DNA from 4 places in the Pseudomonas sp. H2_D02 genome. Region 1 is predicted to be linked to each of the others. Evidence: predicted binding sites of a transcription regulator. Region 1 holds the regulator's gene; each other region holds the start of a gene.
What was found. Region 1 encodes sigma-54, which starts transcription at its own class of promoters, with help from an activator protein. Its sites were predicted from a motif close to ANTGGCATNNANNTTGCTNT; they were not measured.
Positions count from the first base shown of each region.

Region 2: flgB (flagellar basal body rod protein FlgB) is a predicted target of sigma-54. The motif match lies at 2,032-2,051, and genes of this name have one in related genera.
Region 3: glnA (type I glutamate--ammonia ligase) is a predicted target of sigma-54. The motif match lies at 1,779-1,798, and genes of this name have one in related genera.
Region 4: AB4N42_RS23425 (circularly permuted type 2 ATP-grasp protein) is a predicted target of sigma-54. The motif match lies at 3,859-3,878, and genes of this name have one in related genera.

Region 1 covers NZ_CP162816.1:5,950,269-5,956,023, reverse strand. The annotation lists gene pmbA (metalloprotease PmbA) at 1-404, shown strand, start outside; gene AB4N42_RS27320 (HPr family phosphocarrier protein) at 507-782, opposite strand; gene rapZ (RNase adapter RapZ) at 798-1,655, opposite strand; gene ptsN (PTS IIA-like nitrogen regulatory protein PtsN) at 1,658-2,122, opposite strand; gene hpf (ribosome hibernation-promoting factor, HPF/YfiA family) at 2,135-2,443, opposite strand; gene AB4N42_RS27300 (RNA polymerase factor sigma-54) at 2,520-4,013, opposite strand; gene lptB (LPS export ABC transporter ATP-binding protein) at 4,178-4,903, opposite strand; gene lptA (lipopolysaccharide transport periplasmic protein LptA) at 4,903-5,451, opposite strand; gene lptC (LPS export ABC transporter periplasmic protein LptC) at 5,438-5,755, opposite strand, start outside.
Region 2 covers NZ_CP162816.1:5,415,478-5,421,232, reverse strand. The annotation lists gene AB4N42_RS24850 (chemotaxis protein CheV) at 1-861, shown strand, start outside; gene cheR (protein-glutamate O-methyltransferase CheR) at 918-1,745, shown strand; gene flgB (flagellar basal body rod protein FlgB) at 2,093-2,500, shown strand; gene flgC (flagellar basal body rod protein FlgC) at 2,504-2,947, shown strand; gene flgD (flagellar hook assembly protein FlgD) at 2,963-3,685, shown strand; gene flgE (flagellar hook protein FlgE) at 3,714-5,012, shown strand; gene AB4N42_RS24820 (ribonucleoside-diphosphate reductase subunit alpha) at 5,288-5,755, opposite strand, start outside.
Region 3 covers NZ_CP162816.1:257,490-263,244, forward strand. The annotation lists partial or broken gene thiI (tRNA uracil 4-sulfurtransferase ThiI) at 109-1,564, opposite strand; gene glnA (type I glutamate--ammonia ligase) at 1,893-3,299, shown strand; gene AB4N42_RS01140 (chorismate mutase) at 3,421-3,978, shown strand; gene AB4N42_RS01145 (DUF4124 domain-containing protein) at 4,211-4,729, shown strand; gene AB4N42_RS01150 (DUF4124 domain-containing protein) at 4,726-5,352, shown strand; gene glnL (nitrogen regulation protein NR(II)) at 5,607-5,755, shown strand, end outside.
Region 4 covers NZ_CP162816.1:5,131,287-5,137,041, forward strand. The annotation lists gene AB4N42_RS23410 (c-type cytochrome) at 1-478, shown strand, start outside; gene AB4N42_RS23415 (transglutaminase family protein) at 659-1,462, opposite strand; gene AB4N42_RS23420 (alpha-E domain-containing protein) at 1,459-2,409, opposite strand; gene AB4N42_RS23425 (circularly permuted type 2 ATP-grasp protein) at 2,420-3,829, opposite strand; gene AB4N42_RS23430 (ribonuclease E inhibitor RraB) at 4,108-4,449, opposite strand; gene AB4N42_RS23435 (hypothetical protein) at 4,652-4,888, opposite strand; gene AB4N42_RS23440 (START domain-containing protein) at 5,026-5,634, opposite strand; gene AB4N42_RS23445 (YkgJ family cysteine cluster protein) at 5,690-5,755, opposite strand, start outside.

The sequences.
Region 1 (5,755 bases):
CGTTCGTGGAAAACGGTGAACTGGTTTCATACATCCTTGGTACGTATTCGGGCCGTAAACTTGGCATGCCGAGCACCGCTAATGCGGGTGGCGTGCACAACCTGTTCGTCACTCACGGTGAAGAAGACCAGGCGGCATTGTTGCGGCGCATGGGGCGTGGCCTGCTGGTCACCGAATTGATGGGCCATGGCCTGAACATGGTCACCGGGGATTACTCCCGTGGCGCGGCGGGTTTCTGGGTCGAGAATGGCGAGATCCAATTCCCGGTCCAGGAAGTCACTATCGCGGGGAACATGCGTGACATGTTCAAGCAGATCGTGGCGGTGGGGAACGACCTGGAGCTGCGCAGCAACATCCGCACCGGTTCGGTGTTGATCGAGCGTATGACGGTGGCGGGTAGCTGATATTCAGGGCCGAAAAAAAGGCGCGTCATCCATTTGGGTGACGCGCCTTTTTTGTTCTCAGAATTTCCTGTGTGGCGAGGGGATTTGATCCCCTCGCCACAGTTATTCCCCTTCGTCGAAATAATTGTTGATCAGCGCGACCAAGGCATCCATCGCTTCCTGTGCCTGTTCGCCCTCGGTGCTCAAGTGAATCCTGGTGCCCTTGCCCGCAGCGAGCATCATCATCGCCATGATGCTTTTTCCGTCGACTGCTGTTTCAGGCGTGCGCCCGACGCGGATCGTGGTGTCAGGGAATTTACCCGCCACACCCACAAATTTCGCCGATGCCCGGGCATGCAAACCCAGCTTGTTGATGATTTCAATTTCCCGAGCAGGCATCGCGATGTGAATCCTTTAGCTGAGGTCGCGGTGGCGAACCTGGACGTTCTTCAGGGATTGTTGCAGGAGCTGACCCAGACGCTCGGTCAGGTAGACGGAACGGTGATGACCACCGGTGCAGCCAATGGCGATCGTGACATAGGCCCGGTTGCTCGCTGCGAAGCGGGGCAGCCATTTGAGGAGGTAGCTGGAGATGTCCTGGAACATTTCCTCTACGTCCGGTTGGGCAGCGAGATAATCGACCACTGGCTGGTCCAGTCCGGACTGCTCGCGCAGCTCCGGTTTCCAATACGGGTTGGGCAGGCAGCGAACATCGAACACCAAGTCGGCATCGACCGGCATGCCGCGCTTGAAACCGAACGATTCGACGAGAAACGCCGTTCCCGGTTCAGGCTGGTTCAGCAGGCGCAACTTGATGGTGTCGCGCAGCTGGTACAAGTTCAGGTGCGTGGTGTTGACCTTGAGGTCGGCCAGGTCGGCGATGGGGCCGAGCAGTTGGCTCTCGTCATGGATCGCTTCAGCCAGGGAGCGGCTGGCGTTGCTCAGCGGGTGGCGTCGACGGGTTTCTGAAAAGCGCTTGAGCAGTGTTTCTTCGTCGGCATCCAGGTACAGCACATCGCATTGGATATGCCGGTTGCGAACTTCTTCGAGCAATTCCGGAAATCGCGACAGATGGCTGGGCAGGTTACGGGCATCGATGGACACGGCGACCAGCGGTTGCGCGAGTTCGGTGTGGATCAGGGCGCGCTCGGCCAATTCCGGAAGCAGGCCAGCCGGCAGGTTGTCGATGCAATAGTAGCCGCTGTCCTCAAGCACATTGAGGGCCGTGCTTTTACCTGAGCCGGAGCGGCCACTGACGATGATCATGCGCATGTTTAATGGCCGTTCTGCTCGTCCAGGACTACCTGATACAAGGCTTCGTTGCTCGGGGCGCTGCGCAGTTTTTCGCGTACTTCCTTGCGATCCAGCATGCTGGCGATCTGGCGCAGCAGCTCCAGGTGCGCATCGGTTGCGGCTTCCGGGACCAGCAAGACGAACAGCAGGTCGACCGGGGCGCCATCGATGGCGTCGAAATCTATGGGGGCTTCAAGGTGCAGCAGCGCGCTGATAGGCGAGGCGCAGCCCTTGAGGCGGCAATGGGGGATGGCAATGCCGTTGCCAAAACCGGTGGAACCGAGTTTTTCACGGGCAACCAGTGCCTCGAAGACATCCTGCATTTCCAGATCCGGCACTTCGCGGTGGATCAGGTTGGCGATTTGTTCGAGGGCTTTCTTTTTACTGCCGCCCGGCGCGTTCACTTGGGAACGGCCGGGGGTCAGGATGGTTTCTAGTCGGATCATGGATTGGGGGGGTTAACGACCGGTTGCGCCCTGGAGGAGGCTCTGGGTCTTTTCCTTATGCTTTTTGAGTTGGCGATCCAGCTTGTCGGTCAGCAGGTCAATCGCGGCATACATGTCTGTGTGCTCTGCGTTGGCAACCACTTCTCCGCCGGGAATATGCAGCGTGGCTTCGATTTTCTGCAGCAGTTTTTCGACGCACATCGTGACTTGCACGTTGGTGATCTTGTCGAAATGCCTTTCCAATCGGTCGAGTTTTTCGCCGATGTAGGTGCGCAGGGGTTCGGTCACTTCCAGTTGGTGTCCACTGATGTTGACTTGCATACAGCTTCTCCTTCGTTGCCAGTGCATAAAGCGGCAGGCTGGGTTGCCTGCCACTGGAACGCTGTGGCGTGGCCTGTTACATCAACCGCTTGCGTTCGCTCGAAGGTGCGATCCCGAGGGATTCGCGGTATTTGGCGACGGTACGGCGGGCCACCTGAATGCCTTGTGCCTCCAGTAAACCAGCGATCTTGCTGTCACTCAACGGCTTTTTCTGATTTTCCGCGGCGACCAGTTTCTTGATGATCGCGCGGATGGCCGTGGACGAGCATTCGCCGCCTTCCGAGGTGCTGACATGGCTGGAGAAAAAATATTTCAATTCATAGATTCCCCGCGGGGTATGCATGAATTTCTGGGTGGTCACCCGTGAAATCGTCGACTCGTGCATGCCCACTGCCTCGGCAATGTCATGCAGGACCAACGGTTTCATCGCTTCATCACCGTATTCCAGGAAGCCGCGCTGATGCTCGACGATCTGGGTCGCCACTTTCATCAGGGTTTCGTTGCGGCTCTGCAGGCTCTTGATGAACCAGCGCGCTTCCTGCAACTGGTTGCGCATGAACGTGTTGTCGGCGCTGGTGTCGGCGCGTTTTACGAAACCGGCGTATTGGGCGTTGACCCGAAGTTTCGGCACCGATTCCTGGTTGAGCTCCACCAGCCAGCGATCATTGTGCTTGCGCACGATCACGTCGGGGACAACGTATTCAGGCTCGGTGGATTCGATCTGCGAGCCGGGCCGTGGATTGAGGCTTTGCACCAGCTCGATGACTTGGCGCAGCTCGTCTTCCTTGAGTTTCATGCGCCGCATCAGTTGGCTGTAGTCGCGGCCGCCCAGCAAGTCGATGTAGTCGGTGACCAGTCGCTTGGCTTCGGCCAGCCACGGTGTCTTGGCGGGCAACTGGCGCAGTTGCAGCAAGAGGCATTCGCCCAGGCTGCGGGCGCCGATGCCGGCGGGTTCGAACTGCTGGATGCGGTGCAGGACCGCCTCGACCTCATCCAGCTCGATGTCGAGCTCGGGGTCGAAAGCTTCGAGAATTTCTTCGAGTGTCTCGTCCAGGTAGCCCTGGTTGTTGATGCAATCGATCAGGGTCACGGCGATCAGGCGATCGGTGTCGGACATCGGCGCCAGGTTCAGTTGCCACAGCAAGTGGCTTTGCAGGCTTTCGCCGGCGGAGGTGCGGGTGGTGAAGTCCCACTCGTCGTCATCGCCGCTTGGCAGGCTGCTGGCGCTGGTCTGGTAGACGTCTTCCCATGCCGTATCCACGGGCAGGTCGTTGGGAATGCGTTCGTTCCACTCGCCGTCCTCGATGTTATCCACCGTCGGGGCGGCTTCCTGATAGGACGGTTCCGGGATTTCGGCAGGGGTTTTCTGTTCGACGTTGTCGGCCAGCGGATCGGAGTTGTCGAAGTCGTCGCCTTCTTCCTGGCGTTCGAGCATCGGATTGGACTCCAGGGCCTCCTGGATTTCCTGTTGCAGGTCCAGGGTCGACAATTGGAGCAGGCGGATGGCCTGTTGCAGCTGCGGCGTCATCGTCAGCTGCTGGCCCATTCTCAAGACTAGCGATGGTTTCATGGCAGGGGCTTAACACCTTATTCGCCGGCCGCACATGCGCCATCCACTACAAGGGCGCCGGAGCGCCAAACTTAAGCAAATTATATGCCTGAAACTGAGGTGTTTGCCTAGAGCGTCGCCACAATAAAATTGGCGACGCCCGGCGATGCACCAGACATCTGCGCTTACAGGCGAAACTCGTGACCCAGATACACTTCCTTGACCAGTTCATTGGCCAGGATAGTCGCGGAGTCGCCTTCGGCAATCAACTGGCCGTCATTGACAATGTAGGCGGTCTCGCAGATATCCAGCGTCTCGCGCACGTTGTGGTCGGTGATCAGCACGCCGATCCCCTTGGCCTTGAGGTGATGGATGATCTGCTTGATGTCACCGACCGAAATCGGGTCCACGCCGGCGAACGGTTCGTCGAGGAGGATGAATTTCGGCGCGGTGGCCAGGGCACGGGCGATTTCCACGCGGCGACGTTCGCCACCGGACAGGCTCATGCCCAGGTTGTCGCGAATGTGGCTGATGTGGAATTCCTGCAGCAGGCTTTCCAGTTCCTGTCGACGGCCGGCCTTGTCGAGTTCCTTGCGGGTCTCGAGGATGGCCATGATGTTGTCGGCAACCGACAGTTTGCGGAAGATCGAGGCTTCTTGCGGTAGATAGCCGATCCCGGCCTTCGCCCGGCCGTGCATCGGCTGGTGGCTGACGTCCAGGTCGTCGATCAGGACGCGGCCCTGATCGGCCTGGACCAGGCCGACGATCATATAGAAGCAGGTCGTCTTGCCCGCGCCGTTGGGGCCGAGCAGGCCAACGATCTGGCCGCTCTCGATGGACAGGCTGACATCGCGCACAACCTGGCGGCTCTTGTAGCTCTTGGCCAGGTGTTGGGCTTTCAGAGTTGCCATTACTGGGCCTTTTGCTCGTCGGTTTTCTTTTTCGGCTGGATCACCATGTCGATACGCGGACGCGCCTCGGTGACCTTGCTGCCAGTGGCACGACCCGCGCTGGCCAGTTTCTTGACCGTGTCATAGACGATTTTCTCGCCTTGGGTCACGTTGTTGTCCTTGTCGACAACCTTGGCGCGGTCGATCAGGACAACGCGGTCCTGGGCGGCGTGATACTGGATGGTAACCCCATAACCCTGTACAGGCTTGGTGTCGCCCGCGGTTTGCAGTTGTTCGAAGTAGGCCAGGTTGCCCACCGAAGTCACCACGTCGATATCGCCGGACTGGGTGCGGGTGATGGTCACGGTGTTGCCGGTCACTTTCATCGAACCCTGGGTGATGATCACGTCACCTTTATAGGTGGCGACACCGTTCTTGTCGTCCAGTTGTGCATCGTCGGCCTGGATACGGATAGGCTGGTCGCGGTCGTTGGGGAGGGCCCAGGCGCTCGCGCTTCCCAGTGCTGCGCCCAGACTGAGCAAAATAGGGAGGGTTTTAGCGAGCTTCATACTGTCCTCTTACTTTCGATAGCAGGTGTATCCTGCTTTCCTTCAAATACGCCTTCATTCCTACGCCGGTCGACACGCCGCCAGCGCCGTCGATTCTAACGGGTTGCTCGGTCTGCGCATATTCTCGTTGCGGAAAGACCGTCATGCGACTGCTGGTGATGATGGTCGTACGGTTTTTCTCATCGGTCCGGGCGATGCGTACCGAGTCGATCAGTTCGACTTCGGTACCGCCGGGATTGACCTCGGCGCGCTCGCTCTGCACGTGCCACGGGAATTCAGTGCCGCGGAACATGTTCAGGTCCGG
Region 2 (5,755 bases), 530 kb from region 1:
TTGTTGTTCCGTCTCGATGGCCAACAGTTGTATGGAATTAACGTATTCAAGGTTCGCGAAGTGCTGCAATGCCCTAAGCTGACCCTGATGCCTAAATCCAGTCCCGTCGTGTGCGGTGTGGCGAATATCCGGGGAGCGACGATCCCGATTCTCGACCTGGCGATGGCGACCGGTTCCGGTCGGTTGCTGGATCAGAGCAATCCGTTTGTGATCATCACCGAGTACAACACCAAGACCCAAGGGTTCCTGGTGCGGTCGGTGGAGCGCATCGTCAACATGAACTGGGAAGAGATCCATCCGCCACCCAAGGGGACGGGGCGCGACCACTACCTCACGGCGGTGACGCGGGTCGACAACCAGTTGGTGGAGATCATCGACGTGGAGAAAATCCTCGCCGAAGTCGCGCCAACGCCGGAGACCATTTCCGTCGGCGTGGTGGATGCCGAGACGCAGCACAAGGCGGTTTCCCTGCGGGTGCTGACCGTCGATGATTCGTCGGTGGCACGCAAGCAGGTCACGCGTTGCCTGCAGACGGTCGGCGTCGAGGTGATCGCCCTGAATGACGGACGGCAAGCGCTGGATTACCTGCGCAACCTGGTCGACGAGGGCAAGCGGCCGGAAGAGGAATTCCTGATGATGATTTCCGACATCGAGATGCCGGAGATGGACGGGTACACGCTGACGTCGGAGATCCGCAGCGACCCGCGCATGCAAAAATTGCACATCATCTTGCATACTTCGCTGTCCGGGGTATTCAACCAGGCGATGGTCAAGAAAGTCGGCGCCGATGACTTCCTGGCCAAGTTCCGGCCCGATGACCTGGCTTCCCGGGTCGTCGAGCGAATCAAGACAGCAGGTTAAAAAGGTCGGGCGCATTGTGCGCCCGGCAAGTCAACACAGTGAAAAGAGGCGGTATCTTGTCTACGGGTAATTTGGATTTCGAACAGTTCCGGGTCTTCCTGGAAAAAGCCTGTGGCATCTTGCTTGGTGAGAACAAGCAGTACCTGGTGTCGAGCCGTCTCAATAAAATGATGGAACAACAGGGCATCAAGTCATTGGGCGAACTGGTCCAGCGTATCCAGAGCCAGCCGCGCAGTGGCTTGCGTGAGATGGTCGTGGATGCCATGACCACCAACGAAACCCTGTGGTTTCGTGATACCTATCCCTTTGAAGTCTTAAAGAACAAGGTGTTGCTGGCGGCTATCAAAGCCAGCCCGGGCCAACGCTTGCGGATCTGGTCGGCGGCGTGTTCGTCGGGCCAGGAACCCTATTCGCTGTCGATGTCCATCGATGAGTTCGAGCGGACCAACCTCGGCCAGCTGAAGGCAGGCGTGCAAATTGTCGCCACCGACCTGTCCGGGACCATGCTCAATAACTGCAAGACCGGCGAGTACGACAGCCTGGCCATTGGCCGTGGGTTGTCACCCGATCGTCTGCAGCGTTATTTCGACGCGAAAGGGCCGGGCAAGTGGGTGGTCAAGGCGCCCATCAAGAGCCGAGTGGAGTTCCGTTCGTTCAACTTGCTGGACAGCTACGCCAGCCTGGGCAAGTTCGACATCGTGTTCTGCCGCAACGTGCTGATCTACTTCTCCGCGGAAGTGAAGAAGGACATCCTGATGCGTATCCACAGCACCCTGAAGCCGGGCGGTTATCTGTTCCTTGGCGCGTCGGAAGCGTTGAACGGCTTGCCGGATCATTACCAGATGGTCCAGTGCAGCCCGGGGATCATCTACCAGGCGAAGTGATTGGCTTGTAAAAGAACGGGAGCCCCAAGGGCTCCCTTTTTTTGCCTGATGATTTCCACTTGCCACCGTCCCCTTGTGGGAGCGGGCTTGCTCGCGAAGGCGGTGTTTCAGTCAAGACAACTTTCACTGTTACACCGCTTTCGCGAGCAAGCCCGCTCCCACAGTTTGGATCTCATTGCGCCTGAGAAGCGGCAGAAAAGCGGCAGCCGGCGGAAACCGATTGCCGCTTTTCTGGCATTGCCGCTTTGCCGATCCCCGCAAAGCCCCGGTTTACGGGCTTTTTCAAAGTGGCACGGCACTTGCTAAAGCCATCGTACGTACATTCTGGTCACCCAAAGGTTTCCGACATGAGCATCAGCTTCGATAAAGCGCTCGGTATCCACGAACAGGCCTTGAGCTTCCGCGCCCAGCGTGCCGAAGTCCTGGCCAACAACATCGCCAACGCCGACACCCCGAACTACAAGGCGCGTGACCTGGACTTCTCCAAGGTCCTTGCCGAGCAGAACGAAAAAGCCAAGAACGGCCACTTCGCCTTGAACATGACCAACAACCGTCATATCGAAGCCGAAGGCGTGGGCAGCGGCGACGAGTCGCTGATGTACCGCACGCCGATGCAACCGTCGATCGACCAGAACACCGTGGACGCTCAACTGGAACAGTCCAACTACGCGGAAAACTCCGTGAACTTCCAGGCCAGCTTCACCCTGCTCAACAGTAAATTCAAAGGGCTGGTATCAGCCCTGCGTGGAGAGTAAGCCATGTCGATCGCGAGCGTTTTCAATATCGCCGGCAGTGCCATGAGTGCCCAGACCACTCGCCTGAACACCGTCGCCAGTAACATCGCCAACGCCGAGACCGTCTCGTCGAGCATCGACCAGACCTACCGCGCCCGTCATCCGGTGTTCGCCACCATGTTCCAGGGCGGCCAATCCACCGGCGGCGACTCGCTGTTCCAGGAGCAGGACGCGGCCGGGCAGGGCGTGCAGGTGCTCGGCGTGGTCGAGGACCAGAGCAACCTCGAAGCCCGCTACGAGCCCAATCACCCGGCGGCCGACGCCAAGGGCTACGTCTACTACCCGAACGTCAACGTCGTTGAAGAAATGGCTGACATGATTTCCGCCAGTCGTTCTTTCCAGACCAACGCCGAAATGATGAACACCGCCAAAACCATGATGCAGAAGGTCCTGACCCTCGGTCAGTGATAAGGGGCGAGTCACATGAGCGTCACTAACACCACCGGCGGTTTGAGCCTCAACGAGATCCTCGCCAACTCTTCGGTCAAGACCAACACCACGACCGATGGCCTGGGCGCGGCAACCAGTGCGGCGACCGGCAAGAAGGAGCTGGGCAAGGACGCGTTCCTGCAATTGCTCGTGACCCAGCTGAAGAACCAGAACCCGCTGGAGCCCCAGGACAACGGCGAATTCGTGGCCCAATTGGCGCAGTTCAGCAGCCTGGAAGGCATCACCACGCTCAACGAAACCGTGAGTGGCATTGCGGGCAACTACAACTCGTCCCAGGCCTTGCAAGCTTCTTCGCTGGTCGGTCGGTCGGTGATCGCGCCCGGTGACAAGGCTGTGGTCGACACCTCCAAGAGCCTCAACGGCACCGTGGTGGTACCGGCGGCAGTGTCTTCCCTCTCGGTCAAGATCATGGACAAGGATGGCAAGACTGTCCGCACTATCGACCTGGGTAGCCAGAAGGCTGGCAACTCCGCCTTCATCTGGGATGGCAAGAACGACGCGGGCACGACGGTCGAGTCGGGCACGTACACCTTCGCGGCCTCGACCACCATCGACGGCCAGGCCACGTCGCTGATCACCAACCTGCCGGCCACGGTCAGCAGTGTGACGATCAGCCAGACGGGCGGTGAGCTGATGCTCAACCTGGCCGGGCTGGGCAGCATTGCCCTGTCCAAAGTACAAACTATTGGTATGTAGAGCCGACTAACCGGCAAAAGGAGTCAACATGTCTTTCAACATCGGCCTTAGCGGTCTCTATGCAGCCAACAAACAGCTGGACGTGACCGGCAACAACATCGCCAACGTGGCGACCACCGGTTTCAAATCGTCCCGCGCGGAATTCGAAGACGTCTACTCGGCCACCAAGCTGGGTTCGGGCAGCAAGACCGTCGGCAACGGCGTGCGCCTGGCCAACGTTTCCCAACAGTTCGGCCAGGGTGACGTGAACAACACCGGCAACGTGCTGGACATGGGTATCCAGGGCCAGGGCTTCTTTGTCCTGGATAACGACGGTTCGTTGAGCTACACCCGTGCCGGTACCTTCAAGACCGACAAGGAAGGCTACGTCACCAACAGCGATGGCACTGCACGCCTGCAGGGCTACGGCGTGGACGCCAACGGCAAGATCCTCAACGGGATCCTGACCGACCTGCGCATCGACACCTCGAACCTGCCGCCGCAAGCCACCAGCCTGGTTTCGTCGACCATCAACCTGAACTCGACGGCGACGCCGATCACTGCCGCGTTCAACCCGGCCGATACCGCTACTTTCACCAAGCAGTTCACCACGCCGATCTACGACACCCAGGGTAACCAGCACTCGATGGACCAGTACATGGTCAAGACTGCCGGTAACACCTGGAACGTCTATACCTTGATCGATGGTCGCAACCTGAACGGCAGCTTGCCGACCACGACCGGTGCCACCGCGCCAGTCCCCTCCACCATGAACTTCGATTCGAGCGGCAAGTTGACCTCGGTCACCACTCCGCCAGCGACGGTCAACAGCGATCTGGTATTGACTGGCTGGGTTCCTGGCACCGTGACCAACGGAACCTGGACCGCTAACGGCGCCGCCAGCGCGCCGACCATCACGATTTCCATGGGCAACACCACCCAGTTCAACGCCGACACCGCGCGGTCGATCCCGACCCAGAACGGTTACGCCACTGGCCAGATCACCAACCTGACCATCGATGGCAGCGGCGTGATGCTCGCCAACTTCAGCAACAACCAGACCAAGCCGATCGGTCAGATCGCCCTGGCGAGCTTCACCAACGAACAAGGCCTGCAGCCGGTAGGCGGCACGAGCTGGAAGGAAACCTTCGCCTCGGGCATCCCGGGCTACGACGCGCCACAAACCGGCACCCTGGGTTCGATCGTCTCCAACTCCCTGGAAGAGTCCAACGTCAACCTGACCAACGAACTGGTCGAGCTCATCAAGGCGCAAAGCAACTACCAGGCGAACGCCAAGACTATCTCCACCCAGAGCACCATCATGCAGACCATCATTCAGATGACCTGATATCGATGGTTGCTTGAACGCTGCACAAGGAGCCCCTCGAAAGAGGGGCTTTTTTATGAGCTTCAGTTTTGTATTGCCTGGACCGGCCTCATCGCGAGCAAGCTCGCTCCCACACTGGATTTTCGGCGTTCACAAATCCTTGTGGGAGCGAGCTTGCTCGCGATGGGGCCGGCACAGGCGCCGACTTTCCTCCAGACAAAAGAAAGCCCCCGATAAACCAATGGCCTATCGGGGGCTTCTTTCAGCGGGCGCCTTTACGCGCCCGCCCGCTCAGCTTATTGGCAAGCTTCGCAATCCGGCTCGTCGATCGCGCAAGCCTTTGGCACGGGTGCCGGGCCGGCTGGAGCAGCCAGGACCGAATCGTCACCGTGGTTGCCGCCGCTGGAAACCGCGTTCAGCTTGCCGGTGTTGATGGTCGACTTCTCGGTGCTGGTGGCGGCCAGGGCGCGGAGGTAGTAAGTGGTTTTCAGGCCACGGTACCAAGCCATGCGGTAGGTCACGTCCAGCTTCTTGCCCGAGGCGCCGGCGATGTACAGGTTCAGCGACTGAGCCTGGTCGATCCACTTCTGGCGACGGCTGGCAGCGTCGACGATCCACTTGGTGTCCACTTCGAACGCGGTCGCATAGAGCTCCTTGAGTTCTTGCGGGATGCGCTCGATCTGCTGCACCGAACCGTCGTAGTACTTCAGGTCGTTGATCATGACCGAGTCCCACAGGCCGCGGGCCTTGAGGTCGCGGACCAG
Region 3 (5,755 bases), 600 kb from region 1:
TGTGCTGACAGGTCGTGGCAGCGATTTACAGTAGAGTCCGACAGTTACAGCGTGTCGGCGGCGTCGGGGGGCCGGTGACGCAGGCCACAGGCAAACAGCCCCGGGCACTTAGCTCGGTCGATAAACGCGCACATTGGCATGCCCCTCACTGAGCAAATGGTGGGCATGCAGGCGACTCATCACGCCTTTGTCGCAATACAGCAGGTACTGGCGAGTAGGGTCCAGTTCCTTGAAACGCGCGTTCACTGCATAGAACGGCATCGTTTGTACCTCGACGCCGGCGACGCTCAGCGGGTCGTCTTCAGCATCGTCCGGATGACGGATGTCGATGATGATCTGACCGGCCAGCGCTTCGCCGACTTCTTCAATCTGGATGTCCTGGCCCAATTCGTCGATGACCCGATCGATCGGTACCAGCCTGGCGTTCTCGATCGCGCGTTCGAGTACCGCCATGTCGAATTCTTTCTCTTCGTGTTCCACACGCCCGCGCTTGGCCGCCGTCTTCGGGTTGACCGAGATGACGCCGCAATACTCCGGCATGTGCCGGGCAAAATCGGCGGTGCCGATCTCGTTGGCCGTGTCGATGATGTCCTGCTTGTGGCTGGCGATCAGCGGACGCAGCACGAGTTTCTCGGTCACGCAGTCGATCACCGACAGGTTCGGCAACGTCTGGCTCGATACCTGGGAAATCGCCTCGCCGGTCACCAGCGCGTCGATGTGCAGGCGGTCGGCGATGCTCGTCGCGGCACGCAACATCATACGCTTCAAAATGACGCCCATATGACTGTTATCGACTTTGCCGAGAATCTCGCCCAGGACTTCTTCGAACGGCACGCTCACAAATAACACGCGTTGGGAGCTGCCGTACTTCTTCCAGATGAAGTGCGCCACTTCCATTACGCCCAATTCGTGAGCACGCCCGCCGAGATTGAAGAAGCAGAAATGGCTCATCAGGCCGCGACGCATGATCTGGTAGGCGGCGACGGTGGAGTCGAAACCACCGGACATCAACACCAGCGTCTGCTCCAACGAGCCCAGCGGATATCCGCCGATGCTGTCGTGCTGGCTGTGGATCACGAACAACCGCTGGTCGCGAATCTCGATGCGTACTTCGATCTGCGGGTCTTTCAGCGAAATACCGGCGGCGCCGCACTGCCGAGCGCAACTGGCTGCCGACATAACGTTCCACGTCCATCGAACTGAACGGGTGCTTGCCGGCGCGCTTGCAGCGAACCGAAAAGATCTTGCCGGCCAGCGCATCACCATAATGGAGCATGCATTTGGCGAGGATGTCGTCGAAGTCACCCAGCGGGTATTCGTCGACCTGCAGGAAATGCGCGATGCCTGGCATGCAGCTCAGGCGCTCGGTCATTTCCTTCAGCAGCTTGGGTTCGCTGACGCGGGTTTCCAGTTCGAGGTTGTCCCACACGCCGTTCACCACCACGGCCGGGTCCAGGTCACGGAGCACGGCACGGATGTTCTTGGCCAACTGGCGGATGAAACGCATCCGTACCGGGCGGCTCTTGATGGTGATCTCGGGGAAGACTTTTACGATTAGTTTCATGAAAACAGCGCGCGAACGGCCAGCCGAAAAAGGGGGGCGCGGATTATAGCGGAAATTGCTCAAGGTTTAACCAGTTAATGTGCAGATGGTTTTGCATGCACCAAAACAGGTCATTATTGATTGACGGCGCCACATTGCAGTGCGTTATTGTCCGACAATCTTGGATTTACGCCTTTAAAAGCGTGGATTTGGTGCAAAAAACCCATGGTGGGGCACTGGCATGCAATTTGCTCCCTTGTGAGGCAGGTTGCCTTGGCAGAGTATTCGCGCCGGCATCACCCATATCTAAGGGCACTCCACTACCCGCCCGAAGCCACCCGGAGGACATATGTCGAAGTCGGTTCAACTCATCAAAGATCATGACGTCAAGTGGATTGATCTGCGCTTCACTGACACCAAAGGCACTCAACATCACGTGACCATGCCGGCCCGTGATGCACTGGACGACGAATTCTTCGAAATCGGCAAGATGTTCGACGGTTCCTCCATCTCCGGCTGGAAAGGCATCGAAGCCTCCGACATGATCCTGATGCCGGACGACAGCACTGCCGTCCTGGACCCGTTCACCGAAGAGCCGACCCTGATCCTGGTCTGCGACATCATCGAACCTTCGACCATGCAAGGCTATGACCGCGACCCACGCGCCATCGCCCACCGTGCCGAGGAATACCTGAAGTCCACCGGTATCGGCGACACCGCTTTCTTCGGTCCAGAGCCCGAATTCTTCATCTTCGACTCGGTCAAGTTCAAGTCCGACATCTCCGGCTCCATGTTCAAGATCTTCTCCGAACAAGGTTCGTGGATGTCCGACCAGGACGTGGAAGGCGGCAACAAAGGCCACCGTCCAGGCATCAAGGGTGGCTACTTCCCGGTTCCACCGTTCGACTTCGACCACGAAATCCGTACCTCCATGTGCAACGCACTGGAAGAAATGGGCCAGACCGTCGAAGTTCACCACCACGAAGTGGCGACTGCCGGCCAGAACGAAATCGGCGTGAAATTCAACACGCTGGTGAAGAAGGCTGACGAAGTACAGACCCTGAAGTACTGCGTACACAACGTTGCCGACGCCTACGGCCGCACCGCGACCTTCATGCCGAAGCCTCTGTACGGCGACAACGGTTCGGGCATGCACGTGCACATGTCGATCTCCAAGGACGGCAAGAACACCTTTGCTGGCGAAGGTTATGCCGGCCTGTCGGACACCGCCCTGTACTTCATCGGCGGCATCATCAAGCACGGCAAGGCCCTGAACGGCTTCACCAACCCGTCGACCAACTCCTACAAGCGTCTGGTGCCAGGCTTCGAAGCCCCGGTGATGCTGGCCTACTCGGCTCGCAACCGTTCCGCCTCGATCCGTATTCCTTACGTGAACAGCCCGAAAGCCCGCCGTATCGAAGCGCGCTTCCCGGATCCGGCTGCCAACCCATACCTGGCCTTCGCTGCACTGATGATGGCTGGCCTGGACGGTATCCAGAACAAGATCCACCCTGGCGATGCCGCTGACAAGAACCTGTATGACCTGCCGCCTGAAGAGGCCAAGGAAATCCCACAGGTTTGTGGCAGCCTGAAAGAAGCCCTGGAAGAGCTGGACAAGGGCCGTGCGTTCCTGACCAAGGGCGGCGTATTCAGCGATGACTTCATCGACGCTTACATCGCACTGAAAAGCGAAGAAGAAATCAAGGTTCGCACCTTCGTACACCCACTGGAATACGAGCTGTACTACAGCTGCTGATCCAGTAAGCGCCGCCACGCACGGCGTGAGTTAAAGAGAGGCCTCCTTCGGGAGGCCTTTTTTATGGGCGCAGGTTACGTGCATGATGATGCGCCGCTTCCCTCACAAGACGAGATTGCCAATGACTTCCCGCTTGAAGATTTGCCTCGCCCTGTCTGCAGCACTGCTATGTTCCACAGCCGAGGCCAACAACGCCCCCGAAGCCCTGACCCCGCTACTCAATGCCATCGGCGAACGCCTGCTGATCGCCGATCAAGTGGCGCTGAGCAAATGGGACAGCGGCAAACCCGTGGAAGACCGTCAGCGCGAACGTGAAGTCATTGCCGCCGCCGTAGCCCAGGCGCCGATCTACAAGCTGAGCGGTGAAACCGTGGAAACGTTTTTCGCCGCCCAGATAGAGGCCAACAAATTTATCCAATACGTCAACTTGTCCGACTGGGCCCTGGAGGGCAAGGCACCGGATCTGCCACGCCCGGACCTGGTGGGCGAGATCCGCCCCAAACTCGACCGCCTGCAAAAGCGCCTGCTGCAGCAACTGGCCGACTTCGCGCCCTACCGCACCGACCCGCAGTGTCCGCAATGGCTGGCCCGTGCCACTCACCACAACAAGCAGCACCCGATACACCGGCTGGCCCTGATCCGGGCAACCGCCGGGCTCTGTATCTCCCCGAAATCCTGAGACACCTCCCTTCCCCTGTGGGAGCGAGCTCGCTCGCGATGAGGCCAGCCTATCCAACACCTCACTGCCTGACACACCGCCATCGCGAGCAAGCTCGCTCCCACAATGGTTTTGCATCGGGCTCAAGATGTGTGCTCACAGCAAATCCCCTGTGGGAGCAACACAACAACTGGGCCAACCATCCGCCCTGGCCTATGCTGCATCTATCACTTTGGTTTTCGGTCGATTTCCCATGGGTCGCGGTTTTTCAATCATCCTGTTGTTACTGCTGGCACTGCCCGCCGCCGCGCAGATCTACAAATACACCGACGCCGACGGCAACACCGCCTACAGCAACCAGCCGCCTGACGGGGTACCGGCTCAAGCCGTGGAATTACCACCGCTCAACAGCGTTGAAACCCAGGCCCCGATCAACCCCGACACACCCCCAACGCCAGAAAACACCAACGCGCCGCGCAAAGCCTACGAGCTGTTGGAGCTGACCGACATCCCCACCGAAGAGGCCCTGCGTGCCAACAACGGCACTTTCACCGTCAGCGTTAGGTCGCAACCACGCTTGCAGAGCCCACATCTGTTCAGGTTGCTGCTCGACGGCCAGCCTTACGGCCAGCCGAGCAACGTGCCGCGCCTGCAACTGGTGAATATCGATCGCGGCGAGCACAGTCTGGCGGTCCAGGTAATCGACGGGGAACGTCTCGTGCAGCAGAGCGAAACCGTCACCTTCACCGTGCAGCGAGTGCACCTGCCATGATTCGCCCGCTGGTCGCCCTTGGCCTGTTGCTGATCGCAATGCCTGGCCTGGCGCAGGTCTACACCTACATCGACGCCCAGGGCAATCGCGTCTTCACCGACCAGCCACGCCCCGGCAATGCCAGGAAAGTACAACTGCCGCCCGGTAACCGCATGCCGACACCCGCCGCCGGCATCAACTCGACAACGCCGGTCGAGCCGCCACAAGCCAAGCCCTTGTTCCGTTACGAGATGCTCCGGCTGTTGATTCCCGAACCGGACGCCACGATACGCAGCACCGCCGGGGAGCTGATCGTCACCGCGACCAGCGAACCCGGCCTGCAAAGAGGCCACCGCTACCGTCTGCTGCTGGACGGCAAGCCCACCGCAGAGCCAGGGCCCAGTCCGGTATTTGCCTTGAAAAACATCGACCGGGGCACCCACCATCTGGCAGTGGAAATCCTGGATGAGCAAGGCCGTATCGTCGAACGCACCGCCAGCCAACCCTTCCACATGCAACGCATGTCTCTGGCACAGAAGCGCCGCGTCAAGCCCTGCGCCATAGCCGACTATGGCCAGCGTCCCGAATGCCCCCTCGCTGAAAAACCCGAAGAAGACAAACCCAGCATCCTGCCGTTCTTCTAAAGCCGTCCAGGGTCGCGCACTATATTGGTGCAATACGCTGCACGCTACCCAGTTTCAAATCCCATTTTGGTTCGAAAGTACCCGAAAAAGCTGGCAGAACGCCACGCAACTGGGCGAAAAAAGGCCTTTTGAGGCTCTAAACGCTTCTTTTCGGAGCCTTGGTTTGGTTTTTGCATTTTGCTGGTATCAGCGCATTAACCGCGCGCGCGATTTGGGGGCCTGCCCTCGATCGCTACGCTTTAAAAGAGGTCCTGATGACCATTAGCGACGCACTACACCGCTTGCTGCTCGACAATCTCACCACCGCGACCATCCTGCTCGACGCCGAACTGCGCCTTGAGTACATGAACCCGGCGGCGGAGATGCTCCTGGCCGTCAGCGGCCAGCGCAGCCATGGGCAGTT
Region 4 (5,755 bases), 820 kb from region 1:
GCCATGGCCGCCGCTCGGGGACGGCAAGAAAAGCGCCGGACCGTTCTATCTGGTCTGGACCGATCCTCAAGCCGGCCATATCAGCCCTGAACAATGGCCGTACGCGGTGGCAAGCATCAAGCGCCTGTCAGCGGTGGCCGATCGCTTCCCTGCCCTGCTGCCCTCGCCCGACCTGGCCAAGGATGATCCGGTGAACAAGGGGTTCGAACTGTTCCAGAAGAACTGCCTGGCCTGCCACCGCCTCAACGGCGCGGGGGATGCGCAGTTCGGTCCGGACCTGAACATTCCTTTCAACCCTACGGAATATTTCTCGGGGGATTTCCTCAAGCGCTACATCCGTGACCCGCAGGGCATGCGTCACTGGCCCCAGGGGAAAATGCCCGGATTCTCGGCGACAGTGCTGCCGGATTCGGAGCTGGATTTGCTGGTGGGGTATTTGAAGCATATGGCGGGGCGCAAGCAGCCGTTGGGTCAATAGATCAGCTTGTTTTGTCTAAGCCAGTCCCGCTGGCCCTTGTAGGAGCTGTCGAGCAAAGCGAGGCTGCGATCTTTTCCAGACATTTGAGCTCCAAGCCAAGGATCTAAAGATCGCAGCCTCGCTTCGCTCGGCAGCTCCTACACAGCGGGAGCAAGCTCGTCGCCACAAGAGCTGGATCGTTTACTGCTGCTGCGCCGTAATCACCGGAGCCGGCGTCACCAGCACCTTGGCGTGCATCTGTTCAAACCCGCCGCCACGGCGCATGCCACGCACCGGGCAGGCGTCCAGGTAATCCAGGCCTACCGCCAATTTCAAGTGTCGCTCCGGACGGGCCAGTTGGTTGGTCACGTCGAAGCTGTACCAGGCGTCATCGAGCCATGCTTCGGCCCAGGCATGGCTCGCCAGGTGTTCGCTGTCTTCGTTGAACAGATAACCCGACACATAACGCGCCGGCACGCCCAGGCTGCGGGCGCACGCCAGGAACGCATGGGCATGGTCCTGGCAAACTCCGCTGCGACCGGCAAACGCCTGGGCCGCGCTGGTCTCCACTTCGGTGGAGCCCGGTGTGTAGGTCATATGTTGGTTGAGCCCGTGCATCAAATCGATCAGCGCCACACGATCGCGACGCTGCTTGCACTGCGCCTGGGCGAAGGCGCGAAGGGCTTCGTCCGCTTCGGTGAGCCGGGTGAAACGCAGGAAGGGCAGCGCCGATTGGCTTTCGTGCTCGGCTTCACGCGACGGGTCGATATCCACCTGGCCACGGGCACCGATGATGATGGTTTCGTGGGGCTCGTCCAGCGTCAGCACATGAAGGATGTTGCCGAACGGATCGAGCTGCGACCGCACCGGTCGAGGCAGGTCCAGCTGCCAGCTCAGCACGTGCTGGCGTTCGCTGTCGTGCGGCGTCAGGCGCAGGTACTGAATGCTTGCGCGAACCTGGTCTTCATAGTGGTAGGCCGTTTCGTGGCTGATCGAGAGTCTCATATGACCTCCAGGTAGGAACTGTGAATGGCATTGCCCAGTTCACGGACCAGTGGGATGAATTCGGTGAGCCAGGCGTGCAGCCCACCGTCGAGGATTTCATTGATGCCGGTATAGCGCAGGCGTGCGTCCATCTCCGCCGCCAGGCGTTGGGCCTGCCGACCGTTGCTGCCGGGCAGGCTGGCGAGAATCTGGTCGATCTCTTCGGTGCAGGCCCGCAAGGAGCGCGGGACGTCGGCACGCAACAACAGCAGTTCAGCCACATGCCGGGCACCGGGGGCGTCACGGTAGATTTCGGTGTAGGCCTCGAAGGAAGACAGCGCTCGCAACAACGCGCTCCATTGATAGTAGGCGTGGGCGGTGCCGTCGTTGACAGCATGGGCCTGGTCGCCGGCCATTTCGTAGCGGGCGTCGAGCAGGCGCAGGGTGTTGTCGGCCCTTTCGATGAACGTTCCCAGGCGTATGAACCTGAACGCATCGTTGCGCATGATGGTGCCGTAGGTGGCGCCGCGAAACAGATGGGACCGCTCCTTGATCCATTCGCAGAAACGGCTCATGCCGTAGCGACCCAGGCCCAGCTCGGCGATCTGGCGAATTTCCAGCCAGGTGGCGTTCACGTTTTCCCACATGTCGGCGGTGATTCGGCCACGCACCGCATGGGCACTGGCACGTGCGGAACCCAGGCAACTGTAGATACTGGCGGGGTTGGCCGCCTCCAGGGCGAAAAAATGCAGCAGGCGCTCGGCGTGCAGATCGCCGTGCCTGTCCCGGTAGTCATCCAGCGTGCCGGTAATGAGCAATGGCATGGCCAGTTCATGCAAGCCGTCGCCGCGCCCATCCTGGGGCATCAATGACAGCGAATAACTGACGTCGAGCATCCGCGCGAGGTTTTCCGCGCGCTCCAGATAACGCGACATCCAATACAAGTCCGAGGCGGTCCTGCTTAACATGGCAGCTCCTTCATTCCTCGACCACCCAAGTGTCCTTGGTGCCTCCGCCCTGTGAAGAATTCACCACCAGGGAACCTTCGCGCAGCGCCACGCGGGTCAGGCCACCCGGCACCACGCGGGTTTCTCGCCCCGCCAGGACAAACGGACGCAAATCGATATGGCGCGGCGCGATGCCGTTTTCGACAAAGGTCGGGCACGTCGACAAGGACAACGTTGGTTGAGCGATGTACGCATGCGGCTTGGCCTTGATCCGCTCGCGGAAGGCGTCGATCTGCGCCGTCGTCGAGGCTGGCCCCACCAGCATGCCGTAACCGCCGGAGCCTTGGGTTTCCTTGACGACCAGGTCCGCAAGGTTCGCCAGCACATGGGAAAGTTCAGCGGGGTTACGACATTGCCAGGTGGGGACGTTGCTCAGGATCGGCTCCTCGTCCAGGTAGAACCGGATCATGTCGGTGACAAACGGATACACCGATTTGTCATCCGCCACACCTGTGCCGATGGCGTTGGCCAACACCACGTTGCCCGAACGGTAGGAGGACAGCAGCCCCGGCACGCCGAGCATCGACTGCGGATTGAAGGCCAGCGGATCGAGGAAGGCGTCATCGAGGCGACGGTAGATCACGTCAACGGCTTTCGGTCCGTCCGTGGTGCGCATGAAGACCTTGTCGTCACGCACGAACAGATCCGCGCCCTCCACCAGCTCGACGCCCATCTCACGGGCGAGGAAGGCGTGTTCGAAAAACGCACTGTTGAAACGCCCGGGGGTCAGGACCACGACGCTTGGGTCGTCCAAGTGACTGGCGCTTTTCAGCGTATCGAGCAGCAGGTTCGGATAATGGTCGATCGGTGCGATGCGTTGGGCGGCGAACAGTTCGGGGAACAGGCGCATCATCATCTTGCGGTCTTCGAGCATGTAGCTGACGCCGCTGGGCGTACGCAGATTGTCCTCGAGCACGTAGTACGTGCCGTCACCGTCGCGCACCAGATCGACACCGCAAATGTGGGCATAGACATCGCGATGCAGATCCAGCCCCTGCATCGCCAGTTGATATTGATCGTTGGCCAGGACCTGCTCGGCCGGAATGATGCCGGCCCGAATGATCCGCTGTTCGTGATAAAGGTCGGCCAGGAACATGTTCAGCGCCTTGACCCGCTGGATACATCCACGTTCGACCATTCGCCATTCACTGGCGGGAATGCTGCGCGGAATGGTATCGAAAGGGATCAGGCGCTCCGTTCCCTGCTCATCGCCGTAAAGCGTGAACGTGATGCCGGCGCGATGAAACAACAGGTCGGCCTCGCGTCGCCGTTGTGCCAGGAGCTCGTCGGGCGTTTCGGCCAGCCATTGGGCGAACGCTCGATAATGTGGGCGGACCTGGCCGTCGGCATCGTACATTTCATCAAAACCAGTGCGGATCATGCCGTACTCCTTGTCACCCCGGCTCAGGCGTCGCAAGGCCCGTGCCAGCGGCATAAACGCTTTATGATCAACAGCTTGGTTTATCCCTCGACAGGCCGGGCACCCTTGTGGTGCAGCGGATATCCCTATCCGGCTTGCCTCGCTTCATTGCGACGCAGGACGTCGCTATCCCTGAGCATAGTCAAGATAGAGAGGGCACAGTGATGAACAGCGGACATGCCAGACATGAAAACGGCCGACACAAAGGTCAGCCGTTGCTGTGAGGCACAAGGAAAATGTCAGGCCTGCAGGCGCCGGATCTCCTGCTTGACGCCCCAACCTTCGATGATGCCACCCAGGGGCTCCACCACGGCTTCGAAGTTCAGCTCGAAGTCGCCGATGTCATCATAGGTGGCGTACATCACCCGGCTCAGTTCCAACGACCAGGCTCCATCTTCGCGAGCACTGATCTGCGCATTCAACGATTCGCCGCGAAAATGACCCGCCGCCCTGCGCGCCCGCTCCTCGTCGGGGAAAATGGCGTAGAACTCGATGGGATGGAATTGGGAGAAATCGAAACCGCCCTCTTTCATGCGGCGCAGCACGCTGGTGCTGATGTCTTCTTGATAGGCTGTGCTCATGAAACGTCCTCCTCAGACCGATGGATAGACTTTCCGTCTTCCCGTGCGTGCAACCTGCGGTTACAAGCAGTACGGCATCAACTGACCGTCGGGACACAAGCATGTAGCTGACAAGACCGGACCTTGGCGATCCTTTCGCTGATCTCGATTGCAGAGTAGCTTCAAGTCATCGCCGCTGCCAAGCGGGACCAGACAAGGATTTTCATGAAATCGGTTTAATGCTGATGATTTCAATGCTGTTTTGGGTTTTGAGACTTTTGAGCGTAGGGTCTTCGGTGCGACCTTCCAGGTCGTTGAGGTCAAGCTTGGCGGGGACTGGCAGCAGCTTCTGCCGGATCAACTGGGCAGCCTGCTCCATGGTGGGCTCCTGGTCGTAATCGAACTGCTCGGCGATGGCTTCGCCGTGATCGTCAACGAAAGTGATTTCCCACTTTTGCATCGGTGTCTCCTTGATCAATTCATGGCAGGGCTTGCCTTCATCTCGACATTGACGGCGAAACAATCGTTCCGCTGAGTTGCCAACGGCATAGATGAAAAAACCGCCTCGAGGGCGGTTTCTTCACGTGGCGGTAGCCGTCATTTTTCGGCGCGCTCTTTCAACGCTTTCAGCGTATTGAACGGCGCGTCCACCACGAACTTGTTGGCCACCAAGGATGGTACGCTACCGCCCGGCTCGGTATGGACTTGATAGATCACTTCGACCTGATCCGCGCCCTTGGGGGTGAACTTCCAAAAACCGTCGACCTTGGTCACACGCACAAAGCCCTTCTCCTCAAGCAAGTACTCAGGCAAGCCCTTGAGCTGACGGGTCAGGCTGCCATCGGCGCCCTCCTCGGTGGTGACTTCCAATACGGAATCACGGGACGTCACCGGCCACGGCGTATTGAACTGGGTGTAGGTCCAGCTCTTGTTGCCTTCATGCTTGAGCAGCTTCTGGCTCTTGCATTCATGAATCCAGGCGCAGGCACCAGGCACGTCTTCCTGCAGGGCTCGCAATTTCGCCATGGTGGTCTTCATGACGGTCACGCCACGGTAGGCCTTGTATTTGGAACCGGTCACTTCACTGAGTGACACCTGGATACCTTCCTTGTCCTTGGCGACCTGCCAGTCCTCTGCCTGTGCGGTAGCCGTCGCCAACAACACGGTCAAACCACACAACACAGCCATACGATGCAGCGAACCCATAGGTTGTTTTCCTTATTGTCCAAGTTCGTTCATGTCAGTCTTGACGATTGCCCCACTACGCTGCCGTGACCTGCTCCCACCATCCAATCAACCGAATGGCTTCGTCGCTGCTGCTGCCGCA